One region of the Shewanella sp. 10N.286.48.B5 genome, then DNA from elsewhere that is predicted to be linked to it. Evidence: predicted binding sites of a transcription regulator. Region 1 holds the regulator's gene; each other region holds the start of a gene.
What was found. Region 1 encodes sigma-54, which starts transcription at its own class of promoters, with help from an activator protein. Its sites were predicted from a motif close to GTTGGCACGNNNNTNGNNT; they were not measured.
Positions count from the first base shown of each region.

Region 2: the regulator sigma-54 is predicted to act here: its motif matches at 3,893-3,911, upstream of BCU57_RS01995 (flagellar hook-length control protein FliK).
Region 3: the regulator sigma-54 is predicted to act here: its motif matches at 5,481-5,499, upstream of BCU57_RS13250 (P-II family nitrogen regulator).

Region 1 covers NZ_MCVG02000002.1:323,719-333,794, forward strand. Annotated here, with positions in the region: gene mlaE (lipid asymmetry maintenance ABC transporter permease subunit MlaE) at 1-454, opposite strand, end outside; gene BCU57_RS16300 (ATP-binding cassette domain-containing protein) at 441-1,268, opposite strand; gene BCU57_RS16305 (calcium/sodium antiporter) at 1,452-2,414, shown strand; gene BCU57_RS16310 (KpsF/GutQ family sugar-phosphate isomerase) at 2,483-3,460, shown strand; gene kdsC (3-deoxy-manno-octulosonate-8-phosphatase KdsC) at 3,462-4,028, shown strand; gene lptC (LPS export ABC transporter periplasmic protein LptC) at 4,025-4,585, shown strand; gene lptA (lipopolysaccharide transport periplasmic protein LptA) at 4,572-5,282, shown strand; gene lptB (LPS export ABC transporter ATP-binding protein) at 5,282-6,013, shown strand; gene BCU57_RS16335 (RNA polymerase factor sigma-54) at 6,148-7,632, shown strand; gene hpf (ribosome hibernation promoting factor) at 7,656-7,943, shown strand; gene ptsN (PTS IIA-like nitrogen regulatory protein PtsN) at 7,946-8,389, shown strand; gene rapZ (RNase adapter RapZ) at 8,386-9,234, shown strand; gene BCU57_RS16355 (HPr family phosphocarrier protein) at 9,260-9,532, shown strand; gene mgtE (magnesium transporter) at 9,731-10,076, shown strand, end outside.
Region 2 covers NZ_MCVG02000001.1:457,034-467,109, reverse strand. Annotated here, with positions in the region: gene fliO (flagellar biosynthetic protein FliO) at 1-96, opposite strand, end outside; gene fliN (flagellar motor switch protein FliN) at 124-507, opposite strand; gene fliM (flagellar motor switch protein FliM) at 660-1,685, opposite strand; gene fliL (flagellar basal body-associated protein FliL) at 1,712-2,236, opposite strand; gene BCU57_RS01995 (flagellar hook-length control protein FliK) at 2,328-3,800, opposite strand; gene fliJ (flagellar export protein FliJ) at 3,948-4,394, opposite strand; gene fliI (flagellar protein export ATPase FliI) at 4,394-5,731, opposite strand; gene fliH (flagellar assembly protein FliH) at 5,700-6,677, opposite strand; gene fliG (flagellar motor switch protein FliG) at 6,722-7,765, opposite strand; gene fliF (flagellar basal-body MS-ring/collar protein FliF) at 7,755-9,449, opposite strand; gene fliE (flagellar hook-basal body complex protein FliE) at 9,504-9,845, opposite strand; gene BCU57_RS01960 (sigma-54-dependent transcriptional regulator) at 10,074-10,076, opposite strand, start outside.
Region 3 covers NZ_MCVG02000001.1:3,087,854-3,097,929, reverse strand. Annotated here, with positions in the region: gene glnE (bifunctional [glutamate--ammonia ligase]-adenylyl-L-tyrosine phosphorylase/[glutamate--ammonia-ligase] adenylyltransferase) at 1-2,245, shown strand, start outside; gene BCU57_RS13265 (DUF3081 family protein) at 2,535-2,813, shown strand; gene BCU57_RS13260 (response regulator transcription factor) at 2,990-3,610, opposite strand; gene BCU57_RS13255 (bactofilin family protein) at 3,843-5,183, shown strand; gene BCU57_RS13250 (P-II family nitrogen regulator) at 5,546-5,884, shown strand; gene BCU57_RS13245 (ammonium transporter) at 5,895-7,145, shown strand; gene BCU57_RS13240 (hypothetical protein) at 7,265-7,585, shown strand; gene BCU57_RS13235 (tetratricopeptide repeat protein) at 7,696-8,934, shown strand; gene aroG (3-deoxy-7-phosphoheptulonate synthase AroG) at 9,274-10,076, shown strand, end outside.

The DNA of each region.
Region 1 (10,076 bases):
CCGCCCAAAAACGTGGCGCTATGATTTGGTGTAAAGGGTCAACCGCCATCATCTCTAAGCTTGATAACTGCTCGGTTGACTTCATTAAGCCAATTTCAGCGGTTAATGCCGAGCCTGCGCGCCCGGCAAAAAGTAATGCCGCAACCACAGGACCAAGCTCTCTTAATAAGCTCAATGCCACCATGGGCCCTAGGCTTTCGACCGTGCCAAAATCAGCCAGTACCGTATAAGCTTGTAATGCCAGCACCATACCGATGAACAGGCCAGAGACTATGATGATCACCATGGAGCGAACACCCAACACATAAACTTGCTTGGTGATTAAGCCAATATCTTTTTTAACATTCGGCCAACGGGCAATAGCGCCCCATAACATCAGCCCTGCTCGGCCTAGACCTGAAATAAAATCCAAAGCAAAGCGGCCAATATTACTGATAAAGTTAATCACGTCCACTTAACATCTCCTGTTGATAGTCTTCAGCTGGATAATGAAAAGCCACCGGCCCATCGGGTGCTCCATGAATAAATTGCTCAATTTGTGGATTGGTTGAAGCCCGTAATTCAGCAGGCGTGCCTGAAGCGATTACTTTTTTCTCGGCGATAACATAAACATAGTCGGCAATACTCAATACTGCATCCACATCGTGGGACACGACCACCGAAGTCAGCCTCAATGTTTCAGATAATTCGCCAATCAATTTCACCAGCACCGCCATCGAAATAGGATCTTGACCGGCGAAAGGCTCGTCATACAAAATCATTTCAGGCTCAAGTGCTATCGCCCGCGCCAATGCAACTCGGCGCTGCATGCCGCCGGATAACTCATTGGGCATCATCAGAGCGGCGCCCCGCAGCCCCACGGCTTGCAGCTTCATCAACACAATCTTACGAATAATAGTTTCAGCTAACCCTGAGTGCTCACGCAGCGCAAACGCCACATTATCAAACACATTCATATCGGTAAAAAGCGCCCCACTTTGAAACAACATACTCATGCGCTTTCGCTGCTCAAATAATTGTTGCCGCTTCAGTTGGTGAATGTTTTGCCCAGCAAAAAGCACCTCACCACTATCAGGGGTTAATTGACCGCCGATAAGTTTAAGTAAGGTGGTTTTACCTATGCCACTTGGCCCCATAATGGCGGTCACTTTGCCAGTTGGAATGCTGAGACTGATATCATCAAAGATAACCTTAGTCCCTCGGCTAAAGCCCATGTTCTTAACTTCTACAAGGGCTGACCTAGTGGGCTCTAAACTTGGAGTAGACATGTCTATAGAGGAAATAATAGCCTTCCTAGAGAACGAGATGTAGAGCTGAAGTGTACGAAATTGTGTAAGAACCTACAACAAATCAATCACCATGCGTTACAATCCCTAACAATTTTCGCAATAGCGACGATTTTTGTTAATATCTGACAAAAATATCGCCATAACTCAAATAATTGGAACAAGATGCTTTTTAATATCATGATGCTCATCGTCGGATTGGGCGCATTAGTTTGGAGCGCAGATCGCTTTGTTTACGGAGCTGCCGCCTTTGCTAGAAACTTAGGCCTGCCACCAATGTTAATCGGTTTAACCATTGTGGCCATGGGCAGCTCAGCGCCAGAAATGCTGGTTGCTGCCACCGCATCAATGGAAGGCATGAGCGATACTGCAATTGGTAACGTGCTCGGCTCAAACGTGGCTAACATCACCTTGATATTAGGGGTTACCGCATTGTTTGGGGCTATTTCAGTTCGCTCAGAAACCTTAAAGCGTGAAATTCCAATCATGATTGCGGCAACCGTATTAGCTGGCTACCTTATTCACGACGGCATGCTCACCCGTGTTGAAGGTGGGGTATTATTAATCGCATTTTTCGCCTTGATGGGCTATTTCATTTGGAGCGCGATGCGAAATAAGAAAAAAGATGTCCTAGCTGATGAGTCTGACGCAGAGATCCCTAAAAATGTACCCACATTACATGCTATTATCTGGATCATTGTTGGTATGGTGTTATTGCCACTCTCGGCAGACTGGATGGTGACAGGCGCGGTAGGCATTGCCAAGACATTTGGCTTGTCAGATCTGGTCATCGGCCTGACCATTATTGCCATTGGCACCAGTTTACCGGAACTAGCAGCATGCATCGCTGGCGTCCTAAAAAAAGAAGACGACCTCGCGATTGGTAATATTGTTGGCTCAAACATTTTTAATATTTTAGCAGTGCTGGCCATTCCAGGGCTGATTGCCCCAGGTGAAATCGACATAAATGCAAGCGGTCGAGATTTTTACATGGTACTAGCAACCAGCACCGCATTAGCAGTACTGGTATTATCGAGTGGCGCTAAAAAGCAGCTTACTCGCTGGCATGGAGCCCTTTTATTAATCGTCTTTATTGCGTACCAAGTTGTCTTATTTCAATCACAATAATGGGGCATAAAGATGTGTGACTCACCAAAGCGTAACCCGAAATCGCTTTGGACAATAGAGAGATACATATGACAGAACAAACACAATTGCGCCAATGGGGTCGTCAAGTCATTGATATTGAAAAGGCAGCATTAGATAACCTTTATCAATATGTAGACTCAGACGAGTTTGGCCAAGCCTGTGAACTCATTTTAGAATGTAAAGGCAAAGTCATTGTCATGGGCATGGGCAAATCTGGCCACATTGGCAATAAGATTTCTGCCACACTCGCCAGCACAGGCACGCCTGCATTTTTTGTTCACCCTGGCGAAGCAAGCCATGGCGACTTAGGCGCTCTGGCAAAAAATGATATTATTTTAGCCATATCAAATTCTGGTGAAGCCAGTGAAATTCTCACCTTAATGCCCGTTATACAGCGCATGGGGGTCCCGGTAATCGCGATTACGGGTAAACCAGAATCCAATATGGCCAAGCTATCTAAACTGCATTTATGTATTGAAGTGCCTGAAGAGGCCTGCCCATTAGGGCTAGCACCAACATCAAGCACTACCGCAACCTTGGTGATGGGTGACGCCTTGGCCGTAGCATTATTGCAAGCGAAAGGCTTTACCCGTGATGATTTCGCCCTATCCCACCCTGGTGGATCTTTAGGTCGTAAACTATTACTTAAAGTCAGCGATGTAATGCACAAAGGCGCTGATATTCCACTGGTGAAAAGTGAGCTCTGCATTACTGAAACCCTATATGAGATCTCAAATAAAGGTTTAGGTATGACTGCAGTGATCGATAATGCAGACAAGCTAGTCGGGATCTTTACTGACGGTGATTTACGCCGCGTCATCGATGCTGAAGTGAACCTGCGTACTACCGCTATTGCCGATGTAATGACAACCAACTGCATTACCATCAGCCCAGGTATTTTAGCCGCGCAAGCATTACAGATTATGGAAGAAAAAAGTATTAACGGTTTAATTGTCGTAGACGAGAACCAACGCCCAGTCGGCGCACTTAACATGCTCGATATGGTTAAAGCTGGAGTCATTTAACATGTCATTACACGAAACACTGCACCAAGGTTTTTACGGCCCAATCTCTGATGATGTTTGGCAAAAAGCCAAAAAAATTAAGCTGCTTATTTGCGATGTCGATGGGGTATTTTCCGATGGCCGTATTTATTTAAGTAATGCAGGGGAAGAGTTAAAAGCATTTCATACCCGTGATGGTTATGGCATTCGCTCTATTTTAACCAGTAATATTCATGTTGCTGTGATAACCGGGCGTAAATCTGCCATTGTGGAAAATAGAATGACCGCTTTAGGTGTCACTCATATTTATCAAGGTGTTGATGATAAACTAGTGCCTTACCAAAGCCTGTTAGATACCTATGGCGTTAGCCCAGATGAAGTCGCCTATATTGGTGATGACATGGTTGACTTACCTGTGATGAAACAGGTTGGCCTTGCAGTTTGTGTGGCTGATGGCCATCCTTATGTTAAACAACATTGCCATATGACCACCACCATTAACGGCGGAAATGGCGCATTACGTGAACTCACCGATTTGCTATTACTTAGCCAAGATAAGTTTGAAAATGCCCACGGAATGAGTATATGAGCCGAGTGACCTTCGCTATTATCGGATTTTTTGGCGCAGCCTTAGTCCTTTATTGGCAAGTACAAATTAAACGTAGTCAGATGGAGGCAAGTAAATTGCCTGCCCCTGCTCGCCCTGATTTTATCGCCAATGACTTACGCACCACTGAATTTAATGAGCAAGGTTTAGTGCAAAGCCGAGTCTCAGCGAAATACATGGAGCACTTTCAGCAAAGTAATGAAACCATGTTTACTGAGCCTGTCTACCTTATTTATCCTGAAAATGGTGAAGCCGAATGGCAATTAAGCGCAGATTTAGGCAAGCTGAATAATGAAACAGGCAAAGTAGTTTTAGAAAATAATGTTATTATTGATGCAATAAACATCGACGAGCCATTACAATCTTTGACAACCACCATGTTGGCACTCGATATGAACACCATGATTTTGACCTCAGATAGACAAATTTTTGTTACTGGGTCAGATTTTAATATACAAGGTTTAGGCCTGTATGCTGATTTAAATGCTCAAGAACTTGAACTTTTAAGTCAAGTAGAAGGAACGTATGAAGCAAAGTAAACTTTTGATTGCCTCACTACTCAGTGTAGTCAGTATTGCCAGCGCCTATGCAAAAGAAGGCGATTTACAGCAAGAGCTTAAAGTCGCAGCTGTGAGCCAAAAAGCTGACATAAAAAACAATCAGGTCATCTTCTATGGCCCAGTTAATGTGACTCAAGGGTCGATTAACATTAATGCCGACGAATTACGCGCATTTGGCACCGAAAGCGGCACCCAAAAAACCATGGTTGCCACAGGTAACCCTGCGACATTTTCCCAAGAGTTAGATGATGGCCGTATTGGTACTGCCAGTGCCGATGAAATTAAATATGAGCTTGCCACTAGCATTTTAACCTTAACGGGTAATGCTAAATTGGACCAAGCTGGCAGCCAGGTTACTGGTAACCTAATTAGCTACAACATTGAAAAGCAGCAGTTAATTGCTGAAAGCACCGGTACTGGTGAAGATCGGGTTATCACTATTTTTCAACCAGAAAGTCACCCAGACTTGATTGATTCTGAAAAGAAAAAAGATGAGCAACCACATTTACCAGACAGCGCTAAACCCGGTGATGACACGCCACCAGCTATAATTGAAAACAACAATTTATCTGCTGTAGAGGCTGTGAACTCAACTGAAACACCCGAAGTAACTGAATCACTTAACGCTGAGGCGCAGGCGACATTGTCAGCCCCAGCAGCTGAGCAAAATGACTAATGACCCAAATTACGTTAACCGCTGAAAATCTCGCTAAGAGTTATAAAAGTCGCCAGGTAGTAAAAGATGTCAGCCTGACGGTAAAAACCGGCCAAATTGTTGGCTTACTTGGCCCTAATGGCGCGGGTAAAACCACCACCTTTTATATGGTCGTAGGCCTAGTCAAAAGTGATAAGGGCCGCATTCTGATCGATGAAGATGATTTAACCGCAGATCCAATGCATTTGCGCGCCCGAAAAGGCATTGGCTACTTACCTCAAGAAGCCAGTATTTTTCGTAAGCTCACAGTACACGATAATATAATGGCAGTGCTTCAAACTCGCAAAAGCTTATCAAATGAGCAGCGCATTGAAGAACTGGAACATTTATTAGAAGAATTTAACATAACTCATATCCGTGATAGCCAAGGTATGGCGTTATCGGGAGGCGAGCGTCGCCGAGTTGAAATTGCACGCGCATTAGCGGCAAATCCTAAGTTTATTTTATTAGATGAACCTTTTGCAGGGGTAGATCCTATCTCAGTAATCGACATCAAGAAAATTATTCAACAACTTAAAAGCCGTGGTTTAGGGGTGCTAATTACCGACCATAATGTCCGTGAAACACTTGATGTGTGTGAGCGAGCATATATTGTGAGTCACGGAAACTTGATTGCTGAAGGAACACCTGCTGAGATCTTAGTCAATCAGCAAGTTAGGTCGGTATACTTAGGTGAACAATTCAAGCTATAGTTAGCACTATTCAGTTTTTAGTATGGCATTCGCGGCCAACAACAAACCTTAATCTAGTCTATTTTTCTAGGATCATAAACTAGCGCCCACACTGTTCGTCGCGATGATGTAATTCAATTAGGGACAAGCGGTACATGAAAGCCTCACTCCAACTCAAAATGGGTCAACACTTAACCATGACCCCACAGTTGCAACAAGCGATTCGCTTATTGCAACTTTCCTCATTGGAGCTACAGCAAGAAATTCAACAAGCACTTGATTCAAACCCGCTATTAGAGCTTGAAGACGAATTCACTAAAGCCAAAGAGCCCGTAAAAGAAAACGCCCTGCAAACTGACACCGATTTTAGTGATAATAGCCAAGTCACCATAGAAAAAGACACCTCAACGGTTGATACCACTGAATCGCTCACTAAAGATTCTATGCCTGAAGAACTCCCTATGGATACCACATGGGATGAGGTGTATACCGCCTCGCCTACTTCTGGCTCTGGCGCAGTATCGAGCGGTAATGATATGCCGTTTCAAGGCGAAACCAGTGAAGGCTTGTATGAGCATCTTGAATGGCAAAAAAACCTCACTCCCTTTTCTGAAAATGACTTAGTGATTGCAACCGCCATTATTGATGCCATTGATGAGCGCGGTTACCTCACCCAGAGCGTTGAAGACATTTTGCAATCCTTAGGCACTGACGATATCGAACTCGATGAAGTTGAAGCTGTACTTAAACGGGTACAACACTTCGATCCCGTCGGCATTGCAGCGCGAGATTTAAGTGAGTGTCTATTAATTCAATTAGGCCAATACCCTAATGAAATTCCTTGCATAGATAATGTTAAGTTACTGATTAAAGATCATCTTGATTTAATCGCCGGTCGTGACTTTAGGTTACTGATGCGTAAAACCAAGCTTAAAGAAGATGATTTACGTGAAGCCATTGAATTTATTCAAACGCTCAATCCACGTCCAGGCTTGCAAATTACCCCCATTAAAGATGAGTACGTCATTCCTGATGTTACTGTACTTAAAAAGAATGGTCGCTGGGTGGTCGAGCTAAATCCCGATAACATGCCTAAAATTGGCGTTAATCAGCAATATGCAGCTATGGCCAAAGGCGGTTCAAGCCAAGCTGACAGCCAATTTATTCGTGGTCATTTACAAGAAGCTAAATGGTTTATCAAAAGCATCGATAGCCGTAATGAAACCTTACTAAAAGTGGCTAACTGTATCGTACAATTTCAGCAAGGTTTCTTTGAGTTCGGTGAAGAAGCCATGAAGCCGATGGTGCTCAATGATATTGCTGAAGCGGTTGAAATGCACGAGTCGACCATTTCGCGGGTCACGACCCAAAAATACATGCATACCCCCCGTGGACTTTTTGAACTAAAATATTTTTTCTCAAGCCATGTAAGTACCGATGATGGTGGAGAATGCTCTTCTACAGCAATTCGCGCATTTATTAAAAAGCTCGTAGCTGCAGAAAACCCGAAAAAGCCTCTTAGTGATAGTAAAATGGCGACACTATTGGCTGAACAAGGGATTAACGTTGCTCGACGTACGATAGCCAAATATCGAGAGGCAATGCTCATCCCTCCCTCAAACCAACGCAAAAGCTTATAACTTTTGTTATTGGAGGATGACCTATGCAAATTAACCTGACTGGAAACCATATTGAAATAACTCAATCTTTACGGGAATACGTGCAAACAAAATTTTCAAAGCTTGAACGACACTTCGAACAGATCAATAATGTTCACGTTGTGCTCGATGTTCAAAAGCTACAACAGATTGCCGAAGCCAAACTGCACCTAAAAGGCGGTGAAGTGTTTGCTGTATCGCGTAACGCTGATATGTATGTGGCAATAGACGCCCTGATAGATAAGCTAGACCGTCAGGTAATTAAACATAAAGAGAAACTCACTAAGCATTAACGATGGAACTTCGTACCATCCTGCAGCCGGCGTGCACTACCTGTGCCACTCCGGGCAGTAAGAAAAAGGTACTGGAATTAATCAGCAATTTAATGGCTGCCCAGTACCCAACCCTTTCTTCACAGGCTATTTTTGAAAGTCTAATAGCGCGTGAAAAAATGGGCAGTACAGGTATAGGAAATGGCATAGCAATTCCACATGGGCGCTTAGATAATATCGAAGAACCCATTGCTATTTTAATCAAATGCGAAGAGCCAATCGCCTTTGATGCCATAGACAAGCAACCTGTAGATATTTTATTTGCGCTTCTTGTACCTGCAGATCAGTGCCAGCAACACCTAAGCACATTATCTAGCATGGCAGAGAAACTCAGTGATAAATTGATACTTAAACGACTTCGAAAGAGTCATGACGCTACAGAACTTTATCAGGTTATTACTGCATGAAACTTGTCATCGTATCGGGACGTTCAGGTTCAGGAAAATCAGTCGCACTGAGAGTGCTTGAAGATTTAGGTTATTACTGTGTTGATAACCTGCCACTGCCACTGATTGGCAGCCTGCTTGAACAGCTTAAAGATAGTAACGAGCTTGTCGCCATTAGCGTCGATGTGCGTAATATCGAAGAGCAAGGCAAAGTACTCAAAGAGCAAATTGCTTTACTGTCTGACGATACCTGCATTACCAGTTTCTTTTTAAACGCCAACGATAAAGTGTTACTGAAGCGTTTTAGTGAGACCCGCCGATTACACCCACTGTCTAAGAATCAAATTTCGTTACAAGAAGCCATTAAGCTTGAGGGGCGGTTACTCGAACCCATAGCCAAAATGGTTGATCACTATATCGACACCTCGCAAACTAATATCTACGAATTGAGCGATCATGTTCGGCAAATCTTGCTAGGCAGTGTTGATAAAGAATTAGTGGTACATTTTGAGTCATTTGGCTTTAAGCATGGCATGCCGGCTGAAGCAGACTTTATGTTTGATGTGCGCTTTTTACCGAATCCGCACTGGGAGCTTGAGTTAAGGCCCTACACAGGCCTAGATGCGCCCGTGCAAGAGTTCTTAGAGCGACAGCCTTTGGTGAATAAGTTTATCTGGCAAATTGAAAACCTTTTTGACACTTGGATGCCACATTTAGAGCGTAATAACCGCAGCTACCTGACCATTGCCATTGGTTGTACTGGCGGTCAGCACCGTTCGGTTTATATTGCCGATCAGCTCGCTAAACGTTTCAACAACTCTAAGCACAAAGTCAGCGCCCGCCATAGAGAGCTTGGCATTGAATAAGCTAACCACAACGCCAGCCAAAACGGTGGCCTATTCAAAGCAAATTACCATCAGTAACAAGCTAGGCTTGCATGCGCGAGCGGCGACTAAATTGGCAATTTTAGCTACCGAGTTTGACGCAACTATCACCCTTATCCAAGGTGAGAAACAAGCCAGTGCTGCCAGTGTATTGGGGTTATTAATGTTAGAAAGTGGCATTGGTAAAATCATTACTGTTGAAGCTCAAGGCCGTGATGCAGAAAAAGCCCTTGAGGCCGTATGCAAGTTAATCAACGATAAATTTGACGAAGAAAGCTAACCGCCTGCGCCCAGTAACATCTCCAAGGAAACACAGCGACTCACCTTTTCCATTATTTTATTAGCTATACTCAACACACCACCAAGCAGTATTAGCGTATTTATGAATTGCGCATCAAGCCATCAGATATTAGAAATTTCTTCATTCTTTCCGGTGAGTTAAGTTAACATTTCATCATCGTCTTTTCAGGAGTAGCCAATGGGTATTGAAGTCATCGACAGCGAACTGACCGAACAACGTCTTAATCAGCTTACACAAGCATTAGGTAGCGGTATGTTTGTTCATGTCAGAAATATGCTTCATGACATGGCCGCCTCCGATGTCGCATTAATTCTTGAATCATCACCGCCGAAAACTCGTCAAGTGTTATGGCAACTGATTGATCATGAGCAAGCGGGTGAAATCCTAGAAGAACTCGGTGAAGAGTTAAAAGATTCACTCATCAGCGCTATGACCCCAGAAAAAGTAGCCCAAGCCACCTCAGGGATGGATACCGATGACTTGGCTTACATCTTAAGAAGTTTGCCAGATGCTGTTTATAAAA
Region 2 (10,076 bases), on a different contig from region 1:
TTCTGGGGCTTTAGACACGGTTGTGGCAACTGCGGTTGTTGCCGTGTCAGTAAGCGCAGAGCTAGCTAACGCTAGCGAGGAGAACACATTCAACACAGGGTTAAATCCTTAATGCTTGTTCGATTACTTTAACTTCTTAATGCGTTCTGTTTGGCTAATCACATCTGTCAGACGAATACCAAACTTGTCATTCACCACAACCACTTCGCCATGAGCGATAAGCGTGCCATTTACCATCACATCAAGGGGCTCACCCGCCACCCGATCTAGCTCGACCACCGAACCTTGGTTCAGTTGCAGCAAGTTACGAATACTAATAAAACTGCGACCGACTTCCATCGAAATCGTTACCGGTATATCCATAATGGCATCGAGCTTTTCAGCTTGATCATGCGAGATTGGCGCGGCTTCATCTACCAGTTCATCAAGGGCGACTTGTTCAGCTTCTTTTGCTTCTTCAAGTGCCTGCTCTGCCATTGCTGCAGCCCAATCATCGGTATCACTCATTTATTTCACCTTAAAATTCTGACATGTTATCCGTTAAACATTCACGGACAATAATTATTAAATCTATAAATTATTATTAATTTCAGCATCTTGTTTAAAAAAACTTTTTAAAAAAGATTGTTAAAATAAAACTTTTTTTGAAATAAGCCTGTCTATAGCACAGTAAGATCGCGGGCTTTGCCTTTACGAGTAATTAGCTGTAATTCTGATTTCGCCGTTTCAGGTCTTGGAATAACTTCGCTAATTTTTAATGCCAGATTTTCGCGGGATTGACCTAGCTTACAGCGGTAAGTCGGTAAGTCCTCAACTCGCATCATCACATGCTCAGGCAGCTCAATAGGAATAATATCCCCAGCTTTAAAGCCCATCACATCTCTTAATGTCACTTCATGCTCAATGATGTTGGCATCAATCCCTACTTGCACATCCATGATCTCATCACGCAATGCTTGTCCCCAACGCATATCAGTATCTTGTTTATCACTTTGAACACCGGCATCAAGCAGCTCACGAATAGGCTCGATCATCGAATATGGCATGGTGATATGAAAATCACCGCCGCCGCCATCCACTTCAATATGAAAAGAGTTAATGACCACCACTTCTGTTGGGCTAACAATATTGGCCATGGCAGGGTTGACCTCTGAGTCTAAATACTCAAACTCAACATCCATTACTGGTGCCCAGGCATCTTTATAATCTTCAAAAATGATTTTCAATAGCAGCTGGACGATACGACGCTCTGTGGGAGTAAACTCACGCCCTTCAATTTTTGCATGAAAGCGGCCATCACCACCAAAAAAGTTATCCACCAAAATGAAGACTAACCTTGCTTCCATGGTGATAAGCGCCGTGCCTTTTAACGGACTAAAGCGCACCATATTCAGGCTGGTTGGTACGAATAGGGTATGAACGTACTCACCAAACTTAAGCATTTGCACGCCGTTAATAGACACTTCAGCAGCACGGCGCATCATGTTAAACATGCTGATGCGTAAGTGACGAGCAAAACGTTCATTTACAATTTCAAGGGTTGGCATTCGCCCACGAACAATGCGATCTTGAGAGGAGAAATCATATGCTCTGGTTTCATCAGTATCATAAATATCATCTTCATCAACATCGTCGACGCCATGGAGTAGCGCATCAATTTCGTCTTGGCTTAATAAATCACTCACATCATCACCTTGGATTTTTCATGGCGTTATTGCATTACAAAACCAGTAAAAAGTACTCTTTCAACGACTTTTTGGCCGGTTATGGGTTGCAATGTATTTTGAACATTTAATAGGGCTAATTGGCGTAATTCATCTTTACCCGCTTGGGTACTTAGCTTTTGTACATCTGCTGCGCTAAATGTGTTTAAAAGCGCATGTTCAATTAAAGGAATGTGCATTTTTGCAGTAACGCCGTCATCGCCTCGCACCATTAACTGCACTTTTATTTCAACTAAACGTGAACGATTAGCACCCGCTAGATTGAATAAAAATGGTCTTGGCATACCCACATAATTTGCCTTACCAGTAGCAGCATCAGTTACTACAGTTGCAGTACTTATGTCAGTTGCAGGTGAGTTTGCAGTCGCTTTCGCATTGTCGCCAATAAAAAACAGCACTGTCACAGCAATGCCTGCCAGCAGCAACATGCCAACCACCAAAAAAATAATCATTTTATTGATACTTTTTGGTGGGTTCTGGGTAGTTAATTCTAAAGAAGCTTCTTCTGGCATAAATGATTCCATCACGCTATTGTTATTATTGTGTTAACTAAGTTTCAGCTTAGTTTTTGATTTTGCGATCATTAACCCATAGGTTACCGACTTAAGCGTAATAATCTATAGCTGAACTGCCACTCATGGCATGTTTTGTGACTATCTCAAGTTCTTGTGCTGAAATTTCATCCAAAAGCCTGTCATTACTAGCACTCGACTCATCATAATCAGCGTTTTTCTGCTGTTCGCCGTCTTGAGAAACATGACTGTCAGCCAATTGCAGCCCTTCTTCTGCTAGCATTTCCCGAAGCCGCGGAATAGCTTGCTCCAATAGGTCTCGGGTTTGTGTCTGCGCCACTTGAAATTGCACTTGGGTTTGATCGCCATTAACTTGAACTCTGACCACCATATGGCCAAGCTCTGCCGGATCTAATCGAATTTCCGCATGTTGAATGCCCTGTCCTACCATCGTCATGAGTTGTTGCTTCATCACAGGGGCGAACTTTTGGATCATCTCCTGCATTTGCCCTACCGACTCAGATCCTTGGCGTAACGATAATTGAAATTGCGGCACATCACTTTTATGCACTGACGTTAAGCTACTTTGATTTTGTATCGCCTTGAGATCCACAGATTCTGCATCAAGAGTAAACTCACCAGCGCTAAGGGCAATGGCATTATTTGCTAGGGCATTACTACTAGGACTATTGGCAGAGGAAGGAATAGCAGACTTATCCATGGATACCGAGAACTCAGCTTTACTCAGGTTAACCCCAGATTCCTTTGAGGTTATTTTGCCTTCAATACTGTCAGGAGCGCCTAAAGTTTTGTTTGCATCAACTAAGCCTTTGTTTACATCAACTAGGTTTTTGTTTACATCAACAGCAGCGCTATTGTTATCCATTATGTTTTTATGAATTGAACTAAAGCCACTGCTAAGTGCAAGGGCTGGTTTTTCAGCATTATCTATGGCGCTGGTTGTTGCTAACTCAATCAAAGGGAGTAAGGCTCCACCTTGGATGGGAGTTTGCTGGTTAAAGTCAGTGATCAGCTGATTTAACTCCTTGACTGATAATGCTGACAACTCAGCTGCAGACATTGCACTAAATTCAGATAAATTTTGTAGTTGCTCAGCTGAATAGTCACTTAAAAATTCTGTAGTTGAACTGTCGCTATCTGCTGCCATAGCATCTATTTGGGGCATTGAAATCGCTTCAGCTAAGTTACCTAAAGCCTCTTGTGACAGTTCAGCTGAATCGGCCTCAATAGCCAGCGGCAATATGTTGCCACCAGTTGGTTGGCTATTGGTTTCAAAATTTTCTGCTAAGTCAATTTGAGCAAAGATTAAAGCAATATCGGTTTCTGCAGCAATATGCTCTTGTGAGGCATTGTCATCCACCAGATTGATATCTGAGTTATTTTCAGAAGCTTGCTCAGTGTTACCCTGCATCTCATCAGTTTGAGAAACTTGATTAAGCGCCGACAAAAAAGATGGGCTATCAGTACCTTGCGGCGTCTCTCCCGTTGGGGAATTCGCCATTTTATTGCAATTTCCAAGTAAAATATTACTCACTTGCTGCATAACAAACTCCGAGTTAATAACACCGAAAACCTATTGGTGCTATAAAATTATGAAAGTCACATTGCTGACGCTTTTATTATTAATAACGAACCAAGCAATAAGAGTGCCAGAATAAAAATTAATTAGGCTAAAAACGGATAAGGGAATTTAACGCGGGGTTTTACGAATAAACTGCTGCATCGCAAATTCATCTGAGGCTTTTTGCTCTTGTTTATTGGCTATTTGCTGAGCTTTTTGATCATTTTTAGCTAACAACAATTCAACCGCTTTACGCTTTTGTTGCTTTTGCTGCCAATTAACTTGTCGATGTTGGGTCTGATTTTGTGCTTCTTTAACGGTATTAACTTGCTGCACTAGTGCTTGGTCAATTTGCTTAATAAATTCATGAAAAGAATGATATTCACTGGCACTTAGCGTTTTGCCTTGATTTTCATTCATTTGCTTCATGTACTCGAGACGATAATTATTTAACGCCTCTAATTGCCCCTCACATTTTTGTAGTTCTAATTGTGCAGATTTAAGCTGTAAAGCCGCCTGTTCTTCTGCTTCTTTATTGAGTTTAAGCACTGTAATTAATGGATCAGCCCGGCGCATTATTTACACTGAGCAGCAATCTGCCCAACCATGGTTTGACTGTTATCAAAGGAAATAACATCTTTAAATCCTTGGCGTAAAAATGCATTCATCGCTGGTTGTAACCGAATAGCGTTATCAATGCGTGGATCGCTGCCTTGGGAATAAGCCCCAATTGAAATTAAGTCTCTGTTTTGCTGATAAAGTGAATACATCTGTTTAACCAGACGCATGGACTCTAAATGCTCAGTGCTAATCACCATAGGTGCGACGCGGCTAATGGACTGCTCAATATCAATCGCGGGGTAATGGCCAGAATCTGCCAGCGTTCTTGATAACACAATATGACCATCTAAAATCGCCCGTGACGCATCGGCAATGGGATCTTGTTGATCATCACCTTCGGTAAGCACGGTATAAAATGCGGTAATCGAACCTTGACCTGGGCCGCCGTTACCTGCCCGTTCGACCAAGCGGGGTAATTTAGCAAACACCGATGGCGGATAACCTTTGGTCGCCGGAGGCTCACCCACTGCCAAGGCTACTTCACGCTGGGCTTGGGCGTAACGGGTTAAACTGTCCATCAATAACAATACGTTATAGCCAAGGTCTCTAAAATACTCCGCAATACGTGTTGAGGTTTCACAGGCGCGTAATCGCATCAATGGTGAAGTATCAGCAGGTGCTGCGACCACCACAGATCTGGCTCGGCCTTCTGGGCCTAAAATCTCTTCAATAAACTCTTTTACTTCACGGCCACGTTCACCCACCAGCCCCACCACAATAATGTCAGCAGTGGTGCCGCGAGTCATCATGCCTAACAGCACACTTTTACCCACACCAGAGCCGGCAAACAGGCCCATCCGCTGGCCTTTACCTACGGTCAACATGGCATTAATGGCTCTAACCCCCACATCTAATGGTTCGGTAATCGCGCGGCGCGATAAAGGGTTAATGGGCGGCGCATGACGCGAGGCATGTTGCTCAGTATTTAATGGTCCAAGGCCATCAAGGGGTAAACCACTACCGTCTAAAACTCTACCAAGTAAACTTAAGCCGACATTTAACCCTGACTGCTCACCTAAAGGCTGCACTCTTGCTCCCGGTAACACCCCTCTTAATTCATCTACGGGCATGAGATAAAGTAATTCATCATCAAATCCAACGACTTCAGCCACTAGCTCACCGGCCATGGTTTCGATAGAGCATAAACTGCCGACAGGGGCTCTACAGCCGGTAGCTTCGAGGGTTAAGCCAACAACCCTAACCAGCTGACCACTGGCCACAGGCCGAATGGGGGTGACTTTATTACTATGAAGTTTAAATTTATTTAGTAACTGATGTTGGCGATTTAGCATCATCTACCTCATCAACAAGGTGTAAACCCTCTTCATGTACGACAGAAGAAACATTGTCATCAGTGAGTTGATCCCGCTTTGCTCCCACCACCTTAAGGCTACATTCGCTAGCATCCTCGGCAATGCTAGTGGTGTAGTTACTTGAATCTGACTTAATCGTTTGCACATTGGCCTGAATCGCTGCGACCTGTTGCTGCAAGCCACTAAGAGCTTGACTCATACGCGCTTCAACTCGTAAGTCGACACTGGAGCGCTCGCTGTGAATGATGCAGTCACCGTTTTTAAGAGATGGATCAACTTCAATTTCCCAACGATTCTTAGCTAATTGCGCTTCACTGTATAATTGATTAACAAGTGCAGCATCATCTGGGCTAAACCTCAGAGTGACTTGTTGTTTTTTAATCGGTAACGAATCTACCCCTTGACGCAGTACAGATATAATATGTTCAGGATGAGTTTGTAATTCATTACCGACGATGGATTTGGTCAGATTAATGGATAGCTGTAATAGCTCAGCTTCAATTTCAGCATCAAGCACTAATAAGGGTTGCTCAAATTGCTCAACTAAGCCAGATAAACGCTCAAGCATCTCATTAGCTTTGGCTAAACCCACTTCATAACCTTGTTGTTCTCCTTGGCTAAAGCCTTCAGCGTGACCTTGCTCTAAACCTTCAAGCCGACCTTGCTCCGTGCCTTTCGCTAGCCCATCAAGCTGGCCTTGCTCAAAACCTTCTTGTTCAGCTTCAACTCGAATTTGCTCTATTTCAGCCATGGTAGGCGGTAAAAGGGGCTTGTCTTCAGCAACAGGCTGGGGATTTTGACGTCCTAGTTGGCCAAATAAATTTGAGCCAGTGTCAGTTTTTTGTTGGGAAACATCCGGTAATTGCCAATGGCTAAAATCTTCATCAACTTCTGTTAGGTTATTATTGTTATTAGCTTTAGTCATGATTGCTCTGGTTGTACCTCGTTATAAAATCGGCTTAAATCGGACTATAGGAACTCATCACCACCGCCGCCACCGAGCATAATTTCGCCGCTGTCACTTAATCGACGCGCAATCGCAAGGATCTCTTTTTGAGCCATTTCCACTTCACTGATCCTTATCGGCCCCATGGCTTCAAGATCATCACGTAATAGCTCACCTGCTCGCTTAGACATATTACCAATAATTTTGTCAGATAACTGATCATCAGCACCTTTTAATGCTTTCATTAGCACATCTTGTTGAACTTCACGCAGCAAAGCTTGAATACCGCGATCATCTACATCAATTAAGTTTTCAAACACAAACATCAGATCTTGAATTTGCTGCGCCATTTCTTCATCAGATTCACGCATGGTTTCCATGATCTGGCCTTCAACACCCGTATCAAGGAAGTTCATGATATTGGCCGCCGCTTTCAAGCCGCCCATTTTCGCAGCTTGTGCGCCGCCTTGTCCGGCAAATTGTTTTTCCATGATGTCGTTTAATTCTTGCAAAGCTGCTGGTTGAACTTCTTCTAAGTTAGCAATGCGCATCATTAAATCTAAACGGGTATTTTCAGGGAACTGACTGAAGATTTCAGCCGCTTGATCAGGCTCTAAATAAGATAAAACAATAGTTTGGATTTGTGGATGCTCGTTTTGAATAATGGTCGCCACTTGGCGTGCATCCATCCACTTAAGCGAATCTAAGCCTTTAGCGCCACTGCCCATAATAATTTGTTCAATCAAATTACCGGCTTTGTCTTCACCTAGGGCCGCAGTTAATGCTTTGCGGACAAACTCTTCACTGTTAAAACCAATGGAAGAAAACTTCTGAATCTCTTCCAAAAACAGCTTATGCACCCCAATGACTTTCTCTTGACCAAAGTCTTGCATGGCGGCCATGGCCATACCGACTTTTTGCACTTGTTTTGGCTCTAAGTGCTTTAAGATTGAGGCGGCATCTGCTTCACTTAAGCTCAGTAACAAAATAGCAGTTTTATCAATGCCACTCAGCTCTTCAAGACTAGCCTGTTCGCCTACGGGTGCTGCCAGGGTATTATTTGCCATCTTCTTGTAACCAACTCTTAATTACTTGGGTAGAAAGTTCAGGTTCATTAGCCACTAATGCCCTAATCGACTTAATCATATCATCATCTTTATGCAGGTTTGGTATTTGAATCGAGCCATCATCGGCATAGCTATAATCTGCTTGTTGGCTATTGAGCATACCCAAGGTATCGGCGGCATACTGATCTTCAATCTCAGCCAATTCATGACCTAAGCGCGGCTCTTCGGGCATCTCGACTTCGTCGTTATTAAACAAACGATTTAACATAGGGCGAATCACAAACAAAATCAGCACTAAGACTAAAAACGCCCCTAACACCAATCTCACCGCGCGCCAAAACCAAGGCTGCTCCCACATTTCAGCGGCGGGCAGCTCTTCAATAAGCTGGTTCATAAACGGTACTGTGACCACTTCTAAGCTATCACCACGTTGACTGGTAAAGCCCATCGCCCCTTCAAGTAAGCGACGAATATTGGTTAGCTCTTGTTCGGTGCGCGGAATGCGGGTCACTATGCCACTTTCATCAGCTGGTCCCGGTTTATAATCAATGGCCACCGACACACTGACTCTGCGCACCACACCCACTTGCTGGCGGGTATGGCTGATGGTGGTATCAAGTTCAAAATTACGGGTTGCTTCTCGATGGCTATTGCCATTAACGGCTGTAGTTTGCTCTGCGCCTGCTTCTTGTGGAATATCTGAATCCATAGGAGGCTGATTGGTTAATGCCCCAGGAATGCCACCCATTGATTGACCGCTTGAATTACGCTCTATGGTCATTTCACTGCGTACAGCGGGTAAATCAGGCGAAAAGCGTTTCGCGGTTTGCTCAATCGCGGTGAAGTCCATGTTGACATCCACTTGAGAAGTGAAGTTTTCAGGGCCTAGAATAGGCATTAATATCGAATCGATTTTGTTACGATATTCTGCTTCTTGATGCTGCACTAATTCAAGCTCGCGGCGGGCTCTTGAGGAGGCGCCATCTTGGCTACCTGAATTTAGCAGGCGGCCATTTGAATCGGTCACTGTCACCCGGCTTGGCTCTAAGCCTTGTACTGCTGAGGCAACAATATCAACGATAGAGTCAATTTCTTCTTGGCCAAGGCTACCACGACGAACGCTCACAACTACGGTAGCGCTAGGTTTAGATTTATTACGGGCAAACACATTTTCTTTGGGAATAGCTAATATCACTTTGGCGCGGCTAATACTTTTTAGCTCTTCTATCACTCTGGCTAAATTAACTTCTTGGCTTTGTTTAAGGCGGGCTTGCTCCATGCGCTGACTAACACCAAAACCGCTGTCTTGGCTTAAATAATCGGTTGGTTGACTACTGGCTTCAACGCCTGCACGGCCCAGCAGCAGTTTGACATTTTGATATTTGTTTTCAGGAATACTGACTACATCGCCGGAGATTTTATAGGCAATTTTATTCTTATCTAAAACGTCCAATACTTGGATCATTTCAGCAGTTTCCATTTGCCCTAACGGCCTATATTCAGGCTCTTGCGCCCAAATAATCATAAATACTGCCAGCACAAGACATACAGCTAAAGCCAATATCATAGTGATTTGACGCATAAAGTCAGCACTACCAAACGAGCTTTTCAAGCCAGGTTTATTTTCCTGCTGAATCCCTGTGCTATCGACTTTATCTGAATCTAATACTAGATCTGTGCTCACAATATTTACCTACTTCAATACCAGAATATCAACAACAATACTATTAATAAAAGCCTAAACAGGCATACTCATAATTTCTTTATACGCTTCTACAAGTTTGTTTCTCACTTGCACCGTTGCTTCAAATGCAACCCCGGCTTTTTCACGGGCAATCACGGTATCAGATAAGGTCACAGTGCTATCGCCCATCTCTAATCGGGTGGCTAAATTAGCTGAGTTTGATTGTAAATCAGCCACGCCACCAACCGCTTGAGATAACAATTGGCCAAAGTCAGCACCAGAAGTATTACCGACTTTTTGAATCATATCCGCTTGAATAGGTAAGCCAAGATTAGGCGAAATCTCACCCTTTAAGGATTGCATTTCTTGTAAAAAAGGATTTGAACTAATCTGCATTGTAAACTCCATTCGTCGGATATTTGACGACTTAAAAACAGTTACAATAGAATTAGCAAGTAGGATGCCAACAATAGCTTAAATACACTTAAGCCCATGAAAAGAGCTTAAAAACAACTTGAAAGGGTGAAAAACACACAAAATAGAACCGCTTTAGTAACATCAAAGCGGTTAAGCTAATATTTTAGAATTTAGAGTTAAGTATAAAAATGAACTAAACGTCGATATTTA
Region 3 (10,076 bases), on a different contig from region 1:
AGCTAACCAGCAATTTTTTATCAAAATGGGTCAACGACTGATCAGTTTATTAGATCAAATTACTGTTGATGGCTTTGTGTTTCGGGTCGACATGCGTCTGCGCCCATACGGTGAAAGTGGCCCGTTAGTGGTCAGTTTCAGTGGTCTTGAAGATTACTATCAAGAGCAAGGTCGTGATTGGGAACGTTACGCCATGGTTAAGGCGCGAGTACTCGGGCCTTGGACGCAATATAGTGATGACTTACATGACTTATTAAGGCCTTTTATTTATCGTCGCTATATCGATTTTTCAGCCATTGATTCGCTACGAAAAATGAAACGACTTATTGCACAAGAAGTTAGACGCAGACAGCTCACAGGCAATATAAAACTGGGAGCCGGCGGGATCCGCGAAGTTGAATTCGTGGTGCAAAGTTTTCAGCTGATACGTGGCGGACGAGAACCTGCACTGCGACAACAAAGTTTGTTTGGCGCAATTGATACCTTATATAAGCTAGGTCAGTTAGAGTACTTGGCCGTTGATGAGCTAAAACACAGCTACATTTTACTGCGCCGAGTTGAAAACCTACTTCAAGCTCTTGATGATAAGCAAACCCAAACATTGCCCGATAATGCCACTGATTGGCAGCGACTATGCTATGCCATGGGCGAGAGCGATGAGCACAGCTTGCGGGAAAAAATTGCCAATGCCATGGGCAACATTCATCGCCACTTTAAAGATACTGTCGGTGGCGAAGATGAACAGGACTCAAGCGAGCATTGGACTTGCCAGTTATGGCAAATTCATGATCAGGAAAATGCCTTAGCGTTACTTGAAGAGCATGATGTTGAAGATGATAGTTTATGGCCAAGCTTAGATGACTGGCGCAGCAATGTATTAAAACGCTCAATAGGCCCCAGGGGACGTGAAACTCTTGAAAAATTAATGCCTAAATTGTTGGATGAATTATTAGAGCAACCAGTCCCGAGCGTGGCATTAAAAGCGGTATCAGGGGTGTTAGATAAAATTTTAACCCGTACCACTTATCTTGAATTATTGTGTGAGAACCCCGGCGCCCGTCAGCAGCTCATTAGCCTTTGTTGTGCTAGCCCCTGGATTGCCGAAGAGTTAGCGAATTTTCCGATGTTACTGGATGAACTCATCGATCCGGCTCAGCTTTACGATACCACCCCGCTGGATGACTACCCAAGTGAGTTAAGGCAGTACCTATTGCGCGTTCCAGAAGATGACATGGAACAACAGATGGAAGCGTTGCGACAGTTTAAGCTGTCACAACAGTTAAAAATTGCCGCCGCTGATATTACTGGCGTGCTACCTGTGATGGAGGTGAGCGATCACTTAAGCTACCTTGCAGAAGCCATCATTGAGCAAGTGGTATTACAAGCCTGGCATCAAATTTCCTCAAGGCACGGCATACCTGCAGGTACAAGCTCTGAGAAAATGGGCTTTGCTATTATTGGTTATGGAAAATTAGGTGGCATTGAGCTGGGATATGGCTCTGACTTAGATCTGGTTTTTTTACATAACCATCAAGGCGCAGGCGCTACAGATGGTAAAAGACCGATTGATAATGGCCATTTTTATTTAAAACTTGCGCAGCGCATTGTGCATTTATTTGCTACCCGAACCACCTCAGGTGAGCTCTATGAAGTGGATATGCGCTTAAGACCTTCTGGCGCTTCAGGCTTATTGGTTAGCGAGATTGAACAGTATCGCGAATACCAGCGAGATGAGGCCTGGACATGGGAGCATCAAGCTTTGGTGCGCTCACGTTTTGTTTATGGCGATCATCGCTTAGCGGCACGTTTTAGTGAAATTCGCACAGAGGTGCTATCGCATCAGCGCCAGCTTCCTGAACTTGCGAAACAAGTTCGCGATATGCGCATTAAAATGCGCCAGCATTTATTGAAAGCATCAAACGGTAAGTTCGATTTAAAACAGAGTGCGGGTGGCATTGCCGATATTGAGTTTATGGCCCAGTATTTAGTGTTAGCCTACGCTAACAAAAATAAAGAGTTGTCCATATGGTCTGATAATGTGCGCATTTTTCAGCTATTAGCCGAGCTTGAGATTTTACCTGTGATGACTGCTCAATACCTGACTCAAACCTACTGTTGGCTACGGGATGAAAGTCATCGCCTGACTCTTCAGCGCGCTAAAGGCGAAATCGATGCAGATAAAGCCAATAACAAGGTCAGCGAAATTATTAATATTTATCAGCACATTTTAGGTGAAGAGCTATAACGTCTTGTCTAAAACCGTAGATTTTTGGTTTTGTTAGGATAACGGTGCGGGAAAATAGTTACCTGCACCGTTTTATATAAATTAAAAGCGGTGCAGCGCGGCATTCACACACTGATTCAATTTGATACACCATCTTCATATAAAATTTGTCTTTCTCAGGACTAACTCACAGTCTTGTTACTGCATTATTTTACACTGATTGTTTTGAGCCACCTTAAGCGCGCATTCGTATTGATTGCTTTGTCTATTAGGTGTTTAGTGAACAGGTTTTCTTTGTAAGGATGTAGTGATGAAAAATGCCATTGATATATATGAAGCGCTAAAAGTATTTAATAAGATAACCGACATGGGGCAAAAGCTGGCCGCTGCAGATGGCGACAACTCTAGCTATGAACTATGTGGCTTAAATGCGCAAACAGGCTTTGATGGCTACACAATTATTCTTAGTGACGGCCGAACCTCTTTAACGATTTATTTCCATAATAAATATCAATTTGATTACCCAGATAATGCTGCGTTTGATAATTTTATGGCGCGTTTTGCTGAGGTGATGAAGTACTCAGTATAAACAGCACTATGTCACCAAAAAAATTTTGCGCTTTAGTTGCGCTTTGCTGCACGCTAAAGCTTACCTAAGTGCAATTAATGTTATTTTCTGTAGTTAATTCTCAAAGCTGTTAACTCGCACCATTTAACAGCTAGCGTTACAAATTAGCAGTGAGCTAATTATATACATTTAAATTTTTAAACTTGTGCAAAGGTGTAAGAAAGCTGCCCACGGCTGGATATTTTGGTTTTTTTGAACATATTCTGAATATGCATTTTTACTGTATTAATCGATATGCCTAAATTGGCAGCGATTTCATCATTGGTTAAGCCTTGGCATATCAGGGTTAATACCTGCTGCTCTTTCTTGGTCGTTAATGACAGTAATTCATTCTGGCGTTGGGTATTGGGTTGTCGTTTCTTTGATTGAATATAACGTGACATGGCATCGTGGCTGAAATAAAGCTTATTAGCATTAATGCTTTTAAGGGCTTCAATAATGTCAACTTCAGTTGCGGCCAATGGGAGTGCGCCATGGAATCCATTAGAGATAAGTAAAGTTTCACACTCAGTATCTAGTTGAGGGCAAAAGACTAAATGCTTACCTGTTGTAAGAATATCAGCTGAAATTAAATAGGCGTGTTTATGAGGGGCTTCTAAATAGTGAATAAGAAATTTTGGCCTTTTATCGGCAGCTTTACAGGCAAAGTTTAGTGAGTCATAGAAGGCGGTTTCAATATTGAGTAATCCTGAGATTTTAGATACTTGCAGGGCCTGTGGTTCTGGAAGTTGTTTAAAAATCACATCTGAAAAAATCATTTCGGCTACATCCCTGTTATTTGGGCTACTATTGAAAATCCGTTCAATAGCAAATTTATATATTAAAGACAGGCTCTTTTACTAATAGCCGATACATTAAACTATTAAGTTTTACTTTTAAAGCGAAAAGCTCGGAATTGACCTGCAACTTGTGTAAAAGAAATGTTATTTGTTGTTTTAATAAAGTTGGTTTAGTATATGTCAAAATTAATAATAAAGGAAACTGATTGGTATGAATAACAAAGGAAATGGGGTTACTTTTATTGGCCCTGATACTTCATTGGATGGAGATATGACTGTACAGGGACCTGCTTTGGTTGCCGGTAAAGTTAAAGGTGTTATTCGTTCAACAGACCAAGTTAAAATTGAAGTTGGTGGCGAAATTGACGGTGAGCTTTTTTGTCAAGAATTAAGAGTTTGTGGTGAATTTAAAGGTAAATTACATTGCAACAGTTTAGTGATTGTAAGCTCTGGTGTAGTTGAAGGTGATGTATCTAGCCATAAAATGGAAATTTATGATGGTGGTCAATTTTTAGGTGCCAGAACCAAGGGCCCTGAAGAAGGCGTATTACCCCAAGCAACTGTTGAAGATAAGCCAGAAGCACAAGTCACAGAAGCCTATGCTTTCCCAAAGACTGAAGCGCCTGTTGCAGAGGCGCCGATAGCTCAAGCTGCAAATAAGGGACATTTTAACAATCTTAAGCCAGAGCCTGTAGTAAAAACTACCGTAGCGGTTCAGGTGAAAACAGATGTTAATAAAGCCGAACCTAAGAAAGTCGATGTTAAGGCTGAACCTGCACCTGCCACAACTCAGATTAAACCACAGACTCTTGCAGAAATTAATTCACAGACCAGTGGTAGTAGCGCTGCAACTGCAAATTCTCGAGTAGAGCCTCAAGTAAATACAGATGCTCATAATAACCCGAAGCCAGTTGCAGAACCTAAGCCTAAGTCAAAACTTGAGATTAAGCCGCAACCGAATCCTCAAGCTCAACTTGCTGCAGCAGAAGCGGCGAGAAAGGCTCAAGAGAAATCATCAGGTTCAGGTGCTAAGCTATTTGTCGCGGCTATCGCTGTTGCTGCAATTGCTGGCGCGGTTTATAAAAAAGATGAATTGACTCAATTGATTGAATCAAAGTCTGTTACAGCTTCAGTGGTGAAACCGGCAACGACGGTTATTGATATTGAACCACAGCAAATACAGCCAGCAGAAAACCAAATTGAACTTGCTAAGGCAGATGAAGTACTTGAGCCTTCAGTTAGTGTTGCGCTTACCACTGATATTGACGAGTCTGAAATTGTGACTACTGCAAATGATGCGCCTGACTCGGCAATTGAAATGCAAGCAACTGCATCAGCTGAAACAGAAGCAGAACTTGAAGTGACAGAAACTGCTTTAGCTGATGAAACTGAAGACTTGCTTGTCAGTGTGAATGAGGCTGTTGTAGCAGTTGAAGATGAAGTGGTCAGTCAGCCTCAAGTTGATAGCTTAATGGCAGATCTACTCGCTGAAGAGACGACTGATGAGGTTGCAAGTTCAGCAGAAGCAACTGACACGGTTGGCAGCTTATAAATTTTTAAAAGCTAATCTGCAAATAAAAAGGCCTTCATTAGAAGGTCTTTTTATTTATGCTTTCTTTAATGTGTTTATTTTTATATCAGTAACATCCCCCCCTTCCGCACAGCTTTTCTTTGTTCATTTTGACACTTTTTTAACTGCGTAATTCTTATTATCAAGTATTCAAATAGTTATAAACGCTTCGCTCTAATGTTGTGCGCGCCAAATTAAAGTTGCACCTTATTAGTGCATGAAAAGACTTTTTTATTTAACTTATATTTTAAAATGCTATACGAATCATGGTTTTACATGATTGGCCTGATGATTGAATTGTATTTGTAAACAAATTTATAACAATCACACTTTTGGAGGTCGAGATGAAACTCGTCAGCGCTATCATCAAGCCATTTAAATTGGATGATGTCCGTGAAGCTATTGCAAGCATGGGCATTGAAGGAATGACTGTTACCGAAGTAAAAGGTTTCGGTCGTCAAAAAGGTCACACTGAGCTATATCGTGGCGCAGAATACCAAGTCGACTTTCTTCCTAAAGTGAAGTTGGAAATTGCTACTAAAGCAGAAAACTTAGATATGTTAATTGAAGCCATTACGACAGCGGCTCATACCGGCAAGATTGGCGATGGCAAAATTTTTGTTACTGATCTTGAGCAAGCTATCCGTATCCGTACGGGTGAGCTAGATAACGAAGCACTATAAGGGGAATGTAATGGAAGAGTTAGCAACGTTAGGCACAACCGTCACCGAATTACGTTTCGCATTAGATACGTTTTATTTTCTAATATCAGGTGCGTTTGTCATGTGGATGGCAGCAGGTTTTGCAATGCTTGAGGCGGGCTTAGTTCGTTCAAAAAATACCACAGAAATTTTAACTAAAAATGTATGTTTATATTCAATCGCCTGTGTGATGTTCCTGTTAGTGGGTTACAACATCATGTATGTCGATAACACTGAAGGTGGCTGGTTACCATCATTTGGTTCATTAATTGGCTCACAAGCCGCTGATGCAGATCATGCGCTGGAGTCTGACTTCTTCTTCCAAGTTGTATTTGTTGCAACGGCAATGTCAATTGTGTCTGGTGCAGTTGCAGAGCGAATGAAGCTTTGGTCTTTCTTAATCTTTGCAGTGGTATTAACCGCGGTTATCTACCCAATTGAAGGTTACTGGACTTGGGGCGGTGGCTTCCTTTCTGCTGCTGGTTTCGTTGACTTCGCTGGTAGTGGTATTGTACATATGGCCGGTGCAGCAGCAGCTATCTCAGGAGTACTATTACTGGGTGCTCGTAAAGGTAAGTATGGCCCAAATGGTGAAGTTCATCCTATCCCAGGTTCAAACTTACCAATGGCGACATTAGGTATGTTTATCTTATGGATGGGTTGGTTTGGCTTTAACGGTGGTTCACAATTATTAGTCTCAGACGCAGAAAATGCTTCAGCAGTGGCTAAGATTTTTGTAAACACTAACTCAGCAGCCGCTTTCGGTGCAGTTTCAGCATTATTAGTTTGTAAAGTTGTCTGGGGTAAGGCTGACCTAACCATGATTTTAAATGGTGCATTAGCGGGCTTAGTGGCTATTACAGCAGACCCATTATCACCTTCACTATTAATGTCAGGTGTCATTGGTATCGTCGCTGGTGGTGTGGTTATCTTCTCAATTGTTGCCTTTGACCGCATTAAAATTGATGACCCAGTAGGTGCAATCTCTGTACATGGTGTTGCCGGTTTCCTAGGTCTAATGCTAGTACCATTATCAAATGCTGATGCAAACTTTGGTGCTCAGTTATATGGCGCAGCAGTTATCTTTGCTTGGGTATTCTCAGCTTCATTCGTAGTATGGTTTATCCTTAAAGCGACAGTGGGTATCCGTGTTACTGAAGAAGAAGAGTACAACGGTATGGATGCATCTGACTGTGGTGTTGATGCTTACCCAGAGTTTGTTTCAATCAAATCAGCTGGATAATAGATTGCTTTAAACACTGAGCATGTTAAAACTAAAAGCAGAACCTTAGGGTTCTGCTTTTTTGTGACTCTTAAAAAGTGAACAAGTGTGACGAGTGAATAAGTGCAATGAGGTTTAACATGGTTAATTACTTTCAAGTATTGATGATTGCTTTACTTATCAGTATCAGCTTTTTCGCCACTGCGGGAAAAGTGGTTGTGAGAAAGACATCTGAACCATTTGACGCTTTTGCAATACGAAATCAAGTTCAGCAGGACTATCAATGGCAGCAAATGCTCAAAATGCAGCAGCAAATTAATATTTTACAAGCTCTGCCGAATGGCTGTTTGGTATTCGCTGCGCCATACCGTTATTTTAATTGCGCCGGTAATTCCTACCGACCATACACCTATCAAAACCAAGAGGTGTTTATTCAAATTGACCCGCCAGTTGCCAAGTAATAATGAAATTCAAATATTCGCCACTGGCTTAAGCTTTTTACATTCATCTTTTGTAACTTTTTCAAAATCGCAATTCTGCCACTAACTTCTATGCTTAATGATAGGCTTTTATGTGGGGTAGAATTATGTTGCATCATGATGACGTTTCTTCGAAAAATTCATTAATAATTCAATCTTTTGGTTTTTCACGCCTTAATCTCTGTTTTTATTTACTAATATTGATTTTTATTTCAGGCTGCTCTAGCACGTCGAGTATCAATAAAGCCAAGGTTAATGTCAGTGGCTTATTTAACGATAGTTATTTTAATGAGGTAGATATTCCCGCTACAGCAGAGATTTACAATTTACCTGATGAGATAGTTACTGAAATACAGCGTGATTTTGCTCGCTCAGGTGGCGTTAACGGCCTTAAAATACCGGTAAACCTTTGGCTTGCTGAATACATCAATGCTCAAGAGGGGGGCTTTGAATATCGAGATCACTACACCCGAATGGCCAGCGTGACAGCCCTTGAGCGGGCGGGTAACTGCATGTCGCTGGTGGTACTGACAACTGCTATCGCACAGGTACTTGATGTCCCTGTAAAGTTTCAAGATATTGATGTAGAACCCATATGGGATAGAAGGGGAGGTTTTTACCTCGTAAATGGTCACGTAAATATGAAACTACTGCACCGTGACGCTCCCAATAGTATTAGTCTTCACGGTTCGGACATATTAGTGGATTTTTTGCCTGAGCGCTCAATACGCTCATACCGTGTTAAGCAAATTAATAAACAAACCTTATCTGGAATGTACTTTAATAATGTTGCAGCAGAAGCATTAGTACGCGGTGACTACGACTTAGCGTATGCATTGGTAAAACGGGCTATTGAGTTAGACCCGTATCACGTCAATAGTATTAACACTCTGGCGGTGATTTATCGTCATAAAGGATTAGATGAACGGGCAGAAAAAGCCTATCGCTATGTGCTTCAGTTAGAACCTAAAAATATCACTACCCTGTATAATCTTGCATTAATATTAGGTGAGCAAGAGCGACTAGAAGAGTGGAAACAGGTTCATAAAATTCTTGAATTAGCCCGCATTAATAACCCATTCTATTACTTTGATATGGCCCAAGAGGCGTATTTTGAAAAGCAATATCAAGAAGCCTTAGTGTGGTACAAACGTGCGGTTGAACGGGCGGATTACCGCCATGAGTTTTATTTTGGTTTGTCCCGTGCCTACTGGGCAACAGGTGATCAAAGACGTGCCAAGAAAACCATGCAAAAGGCGCTAGATCTTAGCCATGATGAGACCAATCAAGATCGTTATAAAGGTAAGCTGCAAGCTATGATGCGCCATTAATATAATAAGGCCTAGTTACTTTAGCCACTTACAGCGTGTTAGCTGCAAGTGGTTTTTTATTGCTTGATATATTTTGATAGCAATAATCGAAGGAACAGACTCAAGATTAAAGCGAATTGAATTGAAGATAATTTTAGAAATGAATGAATTTATTAGATATTTTATATTTTGAATATGAAAGCTATTTAATAACAGTAATTTAAATTGAATAATTTGATAAAACCGTAGATTGGATGTTTTATTGTATGCTAGTGTTTGAAATATAAAGCTGTCCGTAATGCTTTACTGCTCAACGTTTAACGTTGGCATAAATAACTGTTTGCTGGAGTTGTATAAACTATGTATTACAAAAATGATGACGTTAGAATTGATGAGATAAAAGAATTATTGCCCCCAATTGCTATTTTAGAGCGATTTCCGGCGTCAGAAGCAGCATCAGCAACAGTGTTTAATGCACGAGATAGCATTCATAGAATTTTAAACAAACAAGATGATCGCTTACTTGTTGTTATTGGCCCTTGTTCAATACATGATCCCGTCGCAGCTTTAGATTATGGCAAGCGTTTAATTGCTCTACGTGAGCAATTTAAAGATCAACTAGAAATTGTAATGCGTGTTTACTTCGAAAAGCCTCGTACTACGGTAGGTTGGAAAGGGCTGATCAATGATCCTTACATGGACAATAGCTTTAAGCTTAATGACGGCCTACGAACAGCGCGTAAATTATTGGTCGATTTGAATGAATCTGGCATACCAGCCGCCGGTGAGTTTCTTGATATGATCACGCCGCAATATGTGGCAGATATGATGTGTTGGGGAGCCATCGGTGCCCGTACTACAGAGTCACAAGTGCACCGTGAGCTTGCTTCAGGTTTATCGAGCCCTGTAGGCTTTAAAAATGGTACTGATGGCACCATTAAAGTGGCGATTGACGCGATTGGTGCAGCAAGTGCTCCGCACCACTTTTTGTCAGTCACCAAGTTTGGTCACTCAGCTATTGTATCCACGAAAGGTAATCCAGATTGCCATATTATTCTGCGCGGCGGTAAAGAGCCTAATTATAGCCAACCTCATGTTAGTGCTATTGAAACTCAATTAGAGAACGCCAAATTGCCTGCTAACATTATGATTGATTTTAGCCA